DNA from 3 places in the Kurthia populi genome. Region 1 is predicted to be linked to each of the others. Evidence: riboswitches for the same ligand, from Rfam matches in the RefSeq annotation. Region 1 holds a riboswitch; each other region holds the start of a gene.
The links. Region 1 has a riboswitch for cobalamin ahead of ACFSY7_RS15930 (energy-coupling factor ABC transporter permease). Riboswitches for the same ligand answer to the same signal wherever they lie in the genome.
Positions count from the first base shown of each region.

Region 2: linked by a shared signal. The riboswitch ahead of ACFSY7_RS00735 (class I SAM-dependent methyltransferase) and the one ahead of ACFSY7_RS15930 (energy-coupling factor ABC transporter permease) in region 1 are both predicted to bind cobalamin.
Region 3: linked by a shared signal. The riboswitch ahead of nikA (nickel ABC transporter substrate-binding protein) and the one ahead of ACFSY7_RS15930 (energy-coupling factor ABC transporter permease) in region 1 are both predicted to bind cobalamin.

Region 1 covers NZ_JBHUOR010000131.1:43,116-47,405, reverse strand. The annotation lists gene ACFSY7_RS15945 (energy-coupling factor ABC transporter ATP-binding protein) at 1-607, opposite strand, end outside; gene cbiQ (cobalt ECF transporter T component CbiQ) at 604-1,392, opposite strand; gene ACFSY7_RS15935 (energy-coupling factor ABC transporter substrate-binding protein) at 1,379-1,678, opposite strand; gene ACFSY7_RS15930 (energy-coupling factor ABC transporter permease) at 1,678-2,424, opposite strand; cobalamin riboswitch at 2,543-2,727, opposite strand; cobalamin riboswitch at 2,956-3,132, shown strand; gene cobJ (precorrin-3B C(17)-methyltransferase) at 3,297-4,290, shown strand, end outside.
Region 2 covers NZ_JBHUOR010000003.1:61,676-65,965, reverse strand. The annotation lists gene ACFSY7_RS00745 (YfhO family protein) at 1-496, shown strand, start outside; gene ACFSY7_RS00740 (PucR family transcriptional regulator) at 1,277-1,552, shown strand; cobalamin riboswitch at 1,564-1,721, shown strand; gene ACFSY7_RS00735 (class I SAM-dependent methyltransferase) at 1,799-2,608, shown strand; gene ACFSY7_RS00730 (hypothetical protein) at 3,001-3,474, shown strand; gene rsgA (ribosome small subunit-dependent GTPase A) at 4,160-4,290, opposite strand, start outside.
Region 3 covers NZ_JBHUOR010000106.1:11,852-16,141, forward strand. The annotation lists gene ACFSY7_RS12125 (ABC transporter permease) at 1-372, opposite strand, end outside; gene nikA (nickel ABC transporter substrate-binding protein) at 431-2,041, opposite strand; cobalamin riboswitch at 2,185-2,329, opposite strand; gene ACFSY7_RS12135 (hypothetical protein) at 2,468-2,647, opposite strand; cobalamin riboswitch at 2,805-2,982, opposite strand; partial or broken gene ACFSY7_RS12140 (AsnC family transcriptional regulator) at 3,010-3,123, opposite strand; gene ACFSY7_RS12145 (hypothetical protein) at 3,135-3,359, shown strand; gene ACFSY7_RS12150 (DUF6877 family protein) at 3,489-3,638, shown strand.

The DNA.
Region 1 (4,290 bases):
CATAGGCAAAATTCACATCATGTGTCGATAAAATAATCGTGCGCTCAGGCGTGTGCAGTGTCGATAAAATCTGCATGATTTGCTGTGTATAATAGCCATCAAGTCCAGCAGAGGGCTCATCCAAAATCATCAATTCTGGCTCCATTGCTAGAACACCCGCAATGGCCACGCGTTTTTTCTGGCCGAGACTTAGAAAATGAAGGGGCTTTTTGCGCAAGGCTTCAATTTCAAGAAGATCAATAACAGCATCGACCTTTTGTTTAACGATTTTCTTATCCCAGCCAAGATTGGTTGGTCCAAAGGCGATATCCTGCTCAACCGTACCAGAAAAGAGCTGCGAGTCGGGGTCTTGAAAGACGATGCCCACTTTTTGGCGTAATGTTTGCAGGCCTTTACGTTTATAGTTTAGCGGCACGTCGTTGTATAAAACGGTGCCATTTGTTGGCTGTAAAAGGCCATTCATATGCTGAAAAAGAGTCGATTTCCCGGCACCGTTATTGCCAAGAAGGGCGATTTTTTTCCCCGTTGGAATGTCGAGGGATAAGTCATGTAATGCGGTCGTCCCGTCTGCGTATTGAAAAGTGACGTGCTGAAAAGAAATCGTCATGTAAGAAGCCCTCCTAATATGAAGTAAATAATAAATAAACCGCATAGACAAGCGGCAACACCGTACCAATTACGACGACATACACTATAGCCATACAATGTATCGGTGATTGTATCATCATAACAGCGCGCCTGCATCGCATTGTTGAGCTCATGCGCACGCTTGAAGACATCCTTAAACATCGAAGTAATTAAAAAGCCAATTGACTGAATCCATCGCTTCTTATTTTGATAGCCGAGACGTGACTGCTGTGCCTGATAAATGCGCTGCATACTCGCTAAGAACACGAAAATAAAACGGTACGTTAATTCACATAAATCAACAAATACAATTGGGAATTTTAGTTTTCGCATCGCATAGGTAATGGCGGTAATGGGTGTCGTCAGCGTTAAAAAATACAAACAACTAATGCTTGCGAGCACTGAAAAAAATAAATGATAGGCCGTATGAATACTTGCGGTGCCGATGAAAATCGTCACACCAAAGACGGTCCAATCCGCAACATGGCTCGGTAAATGAGTGGCGGTTGTAAAAGAAATTAAAATTCCTGCAAGGCTCGATAATAAGAAGAAGCCGGGTAGAAGGAGCAGTTTAAGATACGTTATTAGCGGAATTTTTGCGGCAATTAAAATGAAAACACTCATTACGAAAAACGTAATGAGTGAAATCAGCACATCTTTTGTTGAAATGGCAAATAATAAAAATACAAATGAAAAGGCCATTTTTTCGAGTGGATGCACCGTCGCTAAACGATTAACGTAGGCGTATTGATCAATGGGAATCATGCAGATCCTTGTCCACTTTTTTTGAGCGTCCGCGCATTAAACCGCAGAAGTAACCGATAAATCCTGCACCAATTGCCGCTTGTAGTGCAAATAATAAACTTTCAATTTCGCCACTTGGTGGTTCCCAAAGGCTTGAAAACCATGGCTCATAATCTTTGTTGATTTCAGTAATGGCCGCTTCCGCTTCACCATCAGCGCCACCAAACTCAGCGCCTTTTTGAAGGAATAGTGGCACAATGGCTAAAATAATAACGATGGCGATTAATAAGAGATTTTTTTTGAACATTATGCCGCCTCCTTATTTTTTTTGAAAATATTTAATGCTTTTAATTCAGCAATATTGTATTTACGTAAGAAGTTCATGACAACAACGGTTAATAATCCTTCGCTAATCGCAAGTGGAATTTGTGTGAAGGCGAAAATGCTCGCAAATTTACCGAATGATGCGAAAATACCACCAGACTCAGCTGGGAAGGCAAGTGCTAATTGGAAGGATGTCACTACATATGTACCGAGGTCACCAAGCATCGCTGCTAAAAAGACCGCAACAGAGAACGACCAACCAACTTTTTGTGCGCCTTTAAAAACATACCACGCAATGATTGGACCAGCGACTGCCATTGAAAAAGCATTGGCGCCAAGTGTTGTCAGGCCACCATGCGCAAGTAAAAGTGCTTGGAATAGTAGAACGATAGAGCCGACAACACTCATCGCAAGCGGTCCGAATAATACCGTACCAAGGCCCACACCTGTTGGATGTGAACAACTTCCTGTCACAGATGGTATTTTTAGTGCAGATAAGACGAATGCAAACGCGCCAGATAAACCAAGCATCATTTTTGTTTCGGGATGCTCTTTAATCGTTTTCGTGATTGAACGAATCCCTAAAATAATGAATGGTAGCGCGAGTACCCACCAAAAGATGGCCCATTCGACTGGTAAAAACCCTTCCATAATGTGCATCGCATTCGCCCGCGTTGGTACGAGCAGTAAAATGGGCGCGAAGTACATTAATTTTAATAATTTTTTCATGCGAAATCCTCCTTATAAAAGTAGAGGAATGTACGAAAAAAGCCTATCTCCATAACGGAAATAGGCACAAAAAGACAGCATTCATCGTAAGTTTGTCTTTCGTACACCTATCCTCGTAGGCCGAATTGATTTTACGGCAGGTCTCCTGGCTTCGCGTCAACATTTCATTACACCTTCCCATCGTCTAGACAGTGGCATACGCAATGAAACTCAGCATCACAGTTGCGGGACAGCACTTGTTTTTCACAAGTTTCCCTTTTAAGCGAATAATTGATTATCCGCACCGTAAAATTGTATATAATTTTTCGACATTTCGTAAAATAGCTTATCATTGTCGTGGAAATTTGCCAATAACAATTTTTATTTCAATTTATTTGAAATTAAAAAAACTGTATCAATACAGAGAAAACGCTGTAATTTCAAGCGATTTATGTGAATTTTCTTTTGTACTATAACATCATAGTAAAAAAAGATTTGAAAAGTAAGATAATTACCGATATGATGAAAACAAGATTTTTTAAAAACTAAATACTAACGATACATTTTAGAAGTGCCTCGTTGTGAGGATAATAGGGAAAATGGTGAGAAGCCATTACAGCCCCCGCTACTGTAAGAGTGTTGAGGTCATCAAATCCATTGGCTAAAGCTGAGAAGGGATGACGTCATAGACACTTGAGTCAGGAAACCTGCTTTTAAAATCGGACAAAACTTTTCGGAGGGAGAAGCTTTTGGACAAACTTTATTTGCAGTATTTTTTAAATTTGCAAATTTTCAGTATGTTCAGCCTTTTATTCTCCGGAATAGAAGGCTTTTTTTGTTGTCTTCATTGTCCGAATGGGGAGTTGTGAGTGACAAGAAATGGAGGAAGTAGCATGGCACAGGGTAAATTATTCGTCGTCGGGTTTGGACCAGGGGACTTTCAACATATTACGAATCGTGCAGTCGATGTACTGAAAATGAGTGATGTGGTGATCGGGTACAAAACGTATGTCGATTTAATCAAAGATTTAATTACAGCAAAAGCAGTTGTCAGTACAGGGATGACGGAGGAAGTATCACGTGCACAGGAAGCGGTGAAGCAAGCAGAGGCCGGCGAAATCGTATCCGTTATTTCAAGTGGTGATGCGGGTGTATATGGTATGGCAGGGCTTGTGTATGAAGTGTTAATCGAAAAGGGCTGGACGGAAGAAACGGGTATACCGGTTGAAATCGTGCCAGGTATTTCGGCAATCAACTCATGTGCATCGTTACTTGGTGCACCGGTCATGCATGACTCATGTACGATTAGCTTGAGTGACCACTTAACACCATGGGATTTAATTTCAAAACGAATTGAAGCAGCCGCAATGGCGGATTTCGTTATTGCACTGTACAACCCGAAAAGTGGTCGTCGTACGCGCCAAATCGTTGAAGCACAGCGTATTTTACTTGAATATCGTCATCCGGATACACCAGTTGGCCTGGTAAAAAGTGCGTATCGTGATTCACAGCATATTACGATGACGACCTTATCGGAAATGCTGACGCATGACATTGGCATGTTGACAACCGTTGTTATCGGGAATTCATCAACATTTTTCTATGATAATAAAATGATTACGCCTCGTGGCTATCAAAAGAAATATACACTAGGCGAAGAAAAGCAACCGCTTAAGCCGCATCAGCGCTTGAAGAAGGAAGCAGAACCATGGGCAATGGATCAGGAGACAGGGCGTTCTTATGAGCCCGTAGCACCTGCACCAGAAAAAAAGCCTGAGCCATTAAAGCCTGCCGAGTCGGCCCTATCTTTAGCGGAGGAGGCACTTGGTTGCTTAGGTGTCGAGGTTTTTGAGCCAAAGCACTATGTGCATCAGAAAATGGAATCGA
Region 2 (4,290 bases), on a different contig from region 1:
ACTTCAAGTGAATGAATATAAAACAACACGTAAAAAATCAAATTCGATTTATCGAACAGGTTTTAATGATGTGACAGTCGCTGTAGATGCAGCGAAAACGGTGACCATCACGCTGCCTAAAGGGCATTATCAACTAGGTGATTTAGCGATTTACGGGGAAGATTATCAAACACTTGATAAAGCACTTGAGCGTAAAAACACAGCGCAGATGATTTGGGATAATGGCAAGGCCTTTGGGGAAGTTACGGCACAAGATGGTGATGTGCTCGCAACCTCTATTCCATATGGCAAAGGTTGGCGTGCGACTGTAGATGGTAAGAAAGTAACAGTAGAAAAAGTGAATTATGCATTTGTTGGCATTCCACTTGAAAAAGGTAAGCATACGGTCGAGTTCACGTATTTACCACCGTATTGGCCAATTGCCGCCTGGCTTTCAATTTTGTCAGTCCTTGTATTGCTCGTATTAAGAATATATAAAGCTAAAAAAATGAACTAACGAGACAATATAAAAAGAAAAAGACACTTTCAAAGGGGATAAAACCTTTGGAGGTGTTTTTTGATGAAAAAAAGTGTATTCATACGAAACAAAAATGAAAGCCACTCAAGATGAAGTTGGCAAATGTGACAGTGAATGAAATGGTGAGGTATGTGGGATTAAAAATAACACACAAATTTATTAATGGATGAAATGGTGTAAAGACGGAGATGTGCATCGGTTACAACAACCTCTTGGAAAACAATACAGCTATGGGAAAGGTATATCTAAAATGACTTTGCCTGATTATTAGCACTCAATCAAAAAAGGCGTTATCATGAGCATGCCCTTCAAACATATATCAACTATGATAATCATACGCGAATTTTGGCAAAGTTAAACCCCAGTTGCATACCAGAAAAAGAGGGTTTAACAAGAATTTGACGGCGACTCCTAGGGGAGCCCTAGCCCTTAGCATGAGTGGAAGACCCCGCAGTGAGCTTGCGAGCGAGGAGGCTTCCACCATGCCCCAGGAAAGCGTCCGTCAAATTCAGTTGAAAGGTATTGTTTTTTTCTTTGTCTCACTTTCGTGGGTCAGTTCAAACATTTGTAGGTATTTTTTGATGGAAAAAAAGTGTATTCATACGAAACAAAACGGAAAGCCATTAGAGGTGAAGGAATAGAAAGCCGGTGAAATACATCATAAAATGGAGCTAGATGTTTGTTCTAGTACCTTTTTAAGTGTTTATAACTATAATTTAATAACCAAAATATGAAAAGTTAGGTGTCAATCAATTGTTTATGAAGCAGGACCCAGAGGCGATTACGCAGTTTTTAACGCAAACACTCGCCCCCCTTCAAACGCCACGTGCACAGGCTAGTGAGCTAGAGGACACGCTGCGAAGCTATATCTATCACAGTCGTTCTATTACAAAAACCGCAGCTGCGCTTCATATTCAACAAAATACGCTCTATCATCGTCTTACGAAAATCGAAGAGCTTGTGCAAATGAATTTAAATGATTGGAACGATTATCTAGCATTATCACTCGCATTCCATCTACAACAATTTGAGTAATCATGCTATGCTTTAACTATCAAGTATTCATTCATATAGGGAAATGAGTGCAAAGCTCATGCAGCCCCCGCTACTGTAATGCTGACGACTTCACAAAAACCACTGAAAGGGAAGGTGTGAACGAGGATGATGCACAGCCAGGATACCTATTGCAATACTTGAATCACATGCTTTTCGGTGGGAGAAGCAGGGGCTTTTTTGTCGCTCCTTTTTTCAACCAAAGTCAAGCAACAAGGAGTGAACAGAATGCAAGGCCCATTAAAAATTGATTTTGAAAAAATATGGCAAGAAGGTATGCACGACTGGCAAGGGAATATGCCGGAGCGAATGGTTGATGATGCACTCGAAGAAGATTTCTGGCGTCAATCCATGCAACGTAAAAAGCCGAAACAAACCGATGCCCATGCTATCCCTATTTTTGACGCAATGAAGACGCATATTTCCCCGCAGGACTCTGTACTTGAAATCGGTCCGGGTTGGGGTAATTATACCTTTCCATTAGAAGAGTATGCGGCTAGTCTAAGCTGTGTGGATAGCTCAGAAAGCGTACTCAGTTATTTAGCACAGTATACAAATGCAGCACTTATTCACGGAAAATTTGAAACATTACCTCTTGAGCCACATGATGTTGTCGTAGGGGTCAATTGTTTTTACCGTATGTATCATATGAATGCAACCTTACGAAAGATGAATGCGCTCGCACGAAAAAAGGCGATTATCGGTATGACAACAGGACCTATCCAGCCGCATTATGAAGTACTAGATAAGCAGTTCGGCTATGCTATTAAATATCCACGCCGAGATTATATTGAAATTTTAAATATGCTGTATCAGCTCGGTATTTTTGCTGATTGCCAAATGCTGCCGCTTGAACGCATTTATACATATCCAACAAAGGAAGCCTTACTGACCGCACAAAGTAAAAAAATTCGCGACAATGCGTATCAGCTTGAGCATGTTGAACAGGCGTTGGCTGATTTTGTTACCTATGACGGGGAGCAATATATATACAAGCATCGTTTTTATGCGGCTATTATTTCATGGACACCACAATAGAAAAAATGTAGACATGTTTACGTATTTACATGTCTACGTTTTTGTGCGTAAACTTCTAATAGCTGTGCGGCGAGATGCTTCATTTCACTTCCGAGTTGATCGCGTACCCTGCGAAATGCTTGTAGCTGTTCTAGATAATCCTGTTGTACAAGCGGCTCTTCAATAGAAATATGAATATGTAGTTTTGTTTAAATTGAAATATGCACACCTACTTTTTCCTCATAAATCTTGTGAATGAATAATGCAGTAGCATGCATAAATAATTTGCGAATATGCTAAACATTTTCTCAGACGTAACCGATTTTCATACGCTTTAAGCAATTTAATAGAGACTCTTACCTATTGCCTGTATAATGGAGGATAACATAAATAGTAAGAGGAGCCGATTCGACATGAATCACTACGCAACGGATTATATACGTGTTGGTGAAGCATTGAATATTGTGGAGTGTCGCCTGTACCAATTGGATTATCACATGCGTCATGAGCTTGATGGACATATCGAACAGTGGCAGGAGCGTCAAATGATTTATGGCTTGCTACAAGCTGTATATATTCGTTTATATGAGCTGAATGAGATTGATGATGTGACGTTAGTGTGCAAGCATGAGCGTACGGATTTATCGAGTGCTACAGCCGTATTAACATTTAGAAAAATGTATTTTATTAGTGATCAAGTCGTGCGCCACTATCCCGCAGATTTTGAAAGATATTGGGCATCGCGCATTACCATTGAGCAATTTACGCCGCTAAGTGACGCTATTTGGCAACAGTTGAATCATGCGATGCAGCAAAAAATTCAACTCGATGGTGAAGCGGATGTTGCACGAGAGATTAAACTACTACAACGATTTTTAGCTGAATAATTAATGAAACCCTTCGACGAAACTGTCGAAGGGTTTTTTAATCGTTTGCTAGCAAATCGTCAGAACGCTAGAAAGCGGGTTTTGGCTACGACATATTTCAAAATATGTGCCAATTAATGCTAATAGGCGCATCGATTTTAAATTGTTTAATAACAATATTGCAAAAATCGTCAACAAAAAAATTTATTAGGCGACACCGTCACAAATAACCATCATTTTTGATAACTGAAAAAGGCTGTTTTATGTGAAAACGGCGCTTCTGCGGGTTGTTTTAGTTAAAAGTGGGGCCCCTAGAGGTGTTATAAATAGGGGATTTTCCTTAAAGAAAAAGATTTATTCAAAAAAACGACATACAGCGAGATTCTGCTATTTTTTTTAATTTTTATGTGTGGAAATTGCCCTTTTTAAGGCTAAAACGGTCAAAAAATACCCGTTAGAGACCCGGAAAAGGGCCGAACTTGAACGAATGACTTGCTAAAACATAATATTTATCGCTTTAAAAATAGTAATTATCACGTAAACCCTTTAAGTGACGCAAATTATTATAATAATAGTGTGTAAATAAGCTCAGTAGAGACGCTTATTAAAAAATATGTCGTATCGAAAAGACGCTTTCTAACGTAATGAACGATTTCAAATGAAGATATAGAAAAAAGAGGCTGGAGAAATCCAGCCTCTTTCGTGATTAGCGTTGTTTGTAATTTGCCTTTTGTGTTTTCGATATTTTTTTCCAGCGGCGCTTTTCAGCAAGCTGTTGCTGCGCATTTGTTTTGCGCTCGATAAAGGCAACCTCACGTAATAGCTTAAAATAATTTT
Region 3 (4,290 bases), on a different contig from region 1:
CACATTCATAACGCCAAGTGGAATGCTAATTAATACCGTTAATAAAAAAGATACGCATGCTAATAGAGCTGTCGCTGGAAGTTTTGCAAAAAGGTCTGTTGCAACAGCTTGTTTACTTACAAATGACGTACCAAAATCAAGTTGTATGACACCTCGTATCCACGTCACATATTGAATGATTAGTGGTTGATCTGTTCCTAATCGCGTACGCATAGCGTCTAATGATTCTTCAGTTGGCGCTGTGTGAGCCATACGTAGCATAACTTCTGCTGGTTCTACCGGAACAAGTCGAATCAATAAGAAGGTCAATATAGACACACAAAATAATGTTAATGGTATGTTACATAATCGTTTAAACAAGTAATACCTCATGATGATCTCCCCGTTTATAAAAAACAAAATCCGCGAATTATCACGGATTTTGCACTCATTATTTCAATTTCATTTGTTGATAAGGTAAATCATATTCTGATGAACTTGGCTTAAAGTTTTTCATCGTCGGTTGTGTAATGACCAAATTTGTTTCATATGATAGCGGGAAGAATAGTGCTTCCTTATTAAGCTCTGTTAAGACATCTTTATACAATGTAGCGCGTTGTTTTTCATTCGTTGTTGTTAAAATTTGTTGCATTTTTTTATCCAATATTTTATGATCTTTTAATCCTAATTTTGCTTCATATACTGCATTTGCATTAGGTGTCGATGATTCATTCATAAAACTATGTGGATCTGTCGGTGGTCCATTTGTACGCCAAAAATTAATATCTGTCTCATCATTCATTAATTTTTCAAGTCCGACCATGACATCTGCGCCCTGCAGCGTCAACTCTATACCTACTTTAGCCAATTCCCCCTGCATTAATTCAGCCATTGGTTTTTGTACAGCATCTGTTGCAATATACATCAATTCTAATTGAAGCTTTTGTCCATTTTTCTCACGAATTGTCGCACCCTTTGGTAGTTTCCAACCCGCTTCATCTAATAATTTTTTTGCTTTTTCTACATCATAAGAAATGGTTTCTAGGTCGAAATCCGCATATGGAATATTGTTCCAGAAAATTTTATCTGCCACCATTTCTGTTCCATTTGTAATACTGTCAACCATTTGCATTTTATTTATCGCATATTGAAAAGCTTGTCGAACCGAACGTTCTTTTAATGGACCTGATTGTGTATTAAATAATAACGCACGCGTTGACATCGGCTCAGAAATTTCCGTATGGTATCCTTGCGCTTTTAAATACTCATAGTTATCTAAACTAATAACGCCTCGTCCGTAAATCATATCTAATTCGTTATTTTCAAATGCTAATGCAATTGATTCTGCATCTGGTATAACGTTTATTTTAATTTCTTTAACAGGTGGTTTTTCACCCCAGTAATAGTCATTACGTTCAAAAATAGCATATTCGTCTTTTTTATATGTTTTTAATACCCACGGCCCTGTCCCTATAGGGCTTTTTATCGCTTTTGCTGTGTCATCACCAGCTGGGAAGCCTTCATCTCCTAAAAATCGAAATGGTCGAACAAATGCTAATTCATTTAATACAGGATAATAGGCTTCGTCCAATAGTAATTTCACTGTATAGTCGTCGATTTTTTTGAAATCTTTAATGTGGCGAACTAATCCCATCCATGAATGATCATCTTTATGTTTCATAATAGCATTCACATTTCGAATAACATTATCTGCATTAAATGTAGAGCCATCCGAAAATTTTACATCCTCACGTAAATAGAATGTATATTGTTTACCATCTTCTGATATAGCCCATTTTTTCGCAAGCATTGGTGCAATTGTACCGTCGTCATTATACGAAACAAGCGAATCATAAACCATTGCTTGTGCAGTCATTTGATTTGGTAAATAAGCATGTGGATTTAAAGGTCCTACATCAAGTGGCCATCCATATGTTAGTGTATTCTGCTGACTCGTTGCTTTTGTATTTTCATCTTTTGAACTAGATGTCGTGTTAGTTGAACATCCTGCTATAAGCCCTACTACGAATAATAGTGCTATCCATTGCCATCTATTTTTCATGTCAATCCCCTTATCATTTTTTCGCTCTAACATTATTATGAAATAAAAAACCACCCCCTGAAGTAGGGGATGGTTTTAATATGTAGTCTGTCATAAGGACAAAATTAGCATGCCATCCATCTCCCTATCTTTCGTAGTTCTGCAATGAATCTTTGTAACAAGCAGGCATTCTGGCTTATGATGAAAACATCACTTACAGTTGCGAGACAGCATAGGAATTACACCTATTTTCCTTTTAACCTTCCACGTCATTTAAATGAGAGAAGAACTTGAAACAGTCTGTATGAAATTCCCATTACTATAGCACACTATAAAATCTATCGTCAACGGCTTTTAAATAGTTCCTTTATTTCTGTAATAACTTACTAGAAGAACGCAAAAAGGAAGTAGAAAAAACATGTCTACTTCCTTTTTGTACATTTTTATTTAACTACGTCCTACTAACTCACGGCGTACAATTTCATAAGCCTGCATAATCAATTGCTGCTCTTGTGGATGGTCGTCAACTAATTCCGCTTGCATATCCTGCATTGTAGAATATACACCTGCTACCTGGTTGTTTAAAATCATTGTCCAAAATTGATCTACATACGTGTTTTCATTCATTTGTAAAACTCCTCATTTTTTATTTAACATAAGCCAAACAAAAAACGCTATTTCAATAAAGAAATAGCGCTGGATTTTTATGCATAGTCAAATAAGTGGCCTATCTTACACCACGATACTTTCGCACAAAACACCGCCTATTTCCACGTAGGCATTTGGTGTGTACTAGATACTGGCAGGTCTCCTGACTTCTCATCCACATCTTCTATGCCTTCCCAGTTTCCCAGTGGCTTATCATAAAAGACTCCGAATCACAGTTGCGGGACAGTGGCGGATTTTCACCGCGCTTCCCTTTTAAGCATGCTCTCACACGCACCAGCTCATACACGTTATGTTATTACCTCTATTGTATCGTATTTTATTTATTCAGTATATGGTAAAATACTTTTTTTCGAGCTACATGACAGCACAATATTCGTCGATGGCTTAGCATATGCCATCGAAGCATCAATAAATTGCTCCAATGTTTCAACAGAGGGCGAACTGCATGACAACATCATCTAACGGCTCACGCTTACTTCAACGCTTTACGTGGGCTACCAATATCTACAATGCCATTGAATCGATTTACTATCTGCTTACATATGACTTCTTTTATGCATGTATCTGGGCTATCTCTTTCGGCCTAACTACATGGTGTTTGGAATCAAATGAAGAGCTTGTAGAGTCGCAAAAAGAACAAAGTAAATGGTTTGAACAAAGACTTCAATAATTCTAGTACTGCTAACATCTGCCTAAAGTTAATTACAGTATTGAACAAACAAGCTCCATTCTTTATTGAATAGGGATTTACTAATGACTATTAAAAATGAAATGATTCTAAAAGAACTGAAACGATGCGATGATGCAAGTACCGGTATACGTTGCAAGAGATGTCAACAAACGCTTGCACGACTGGTTTGAAGCTGGTGGCCTAGAGAATTCACATTATGTGCGCACACAAATCAACTTCTTAAAGATGATTGGCGCAGCCAAAGAGCTTTGCGTTTAGGCTGTGTCGCATGAACTTGAATTCCCAGATAAATTTTTCGACTATGTATATTCGCAATCTTTGCGTATAGCACATACGGTATTGGAAACGTTAGAAGTTAATGAAGCGGACACTAAATTTTCCTGCTTCGTAAGGTTGTACAACGTCCCCACAGAATACTTCAATAGACTATCTAAAAAATTCAAGAGGAATACGGCGGGCTGCGTATTTCGAATGATTGAGGATTCACTTCTTTATATCTTAGAGAAGTATGGATTATCCCTCTCTATTAAAAGAATGGATTGGTCCGTATTTCCAGAACAAGCAGTCGAAGAAGATCTTAGCATCTATATAGATTTCTACACTTACAAAATATAACTACAGTTAATCTTAGGAGGATTTTTATTATGTTAATGGTAAACACTAAAGGTATCACAGGTTGGTCAGCAATAACATTTAGCGCAATTGATTCTTTAGAATAAATTTCAGTAGGGGACGTTGTAAGCTTTTCGCAAGCTACACTCGATGGCAAATCGGTGCGCGAATTTCCAGTTAAAGTAATTGACGACCAAACACAAACTATCACATTCGAGCCAACAGCAAGTGTTGTTCTGCCAGCTCGTTTTGCATAGGAGGGCTCACCATGAAAGCTGAAAAAGCCATTGCACACTAG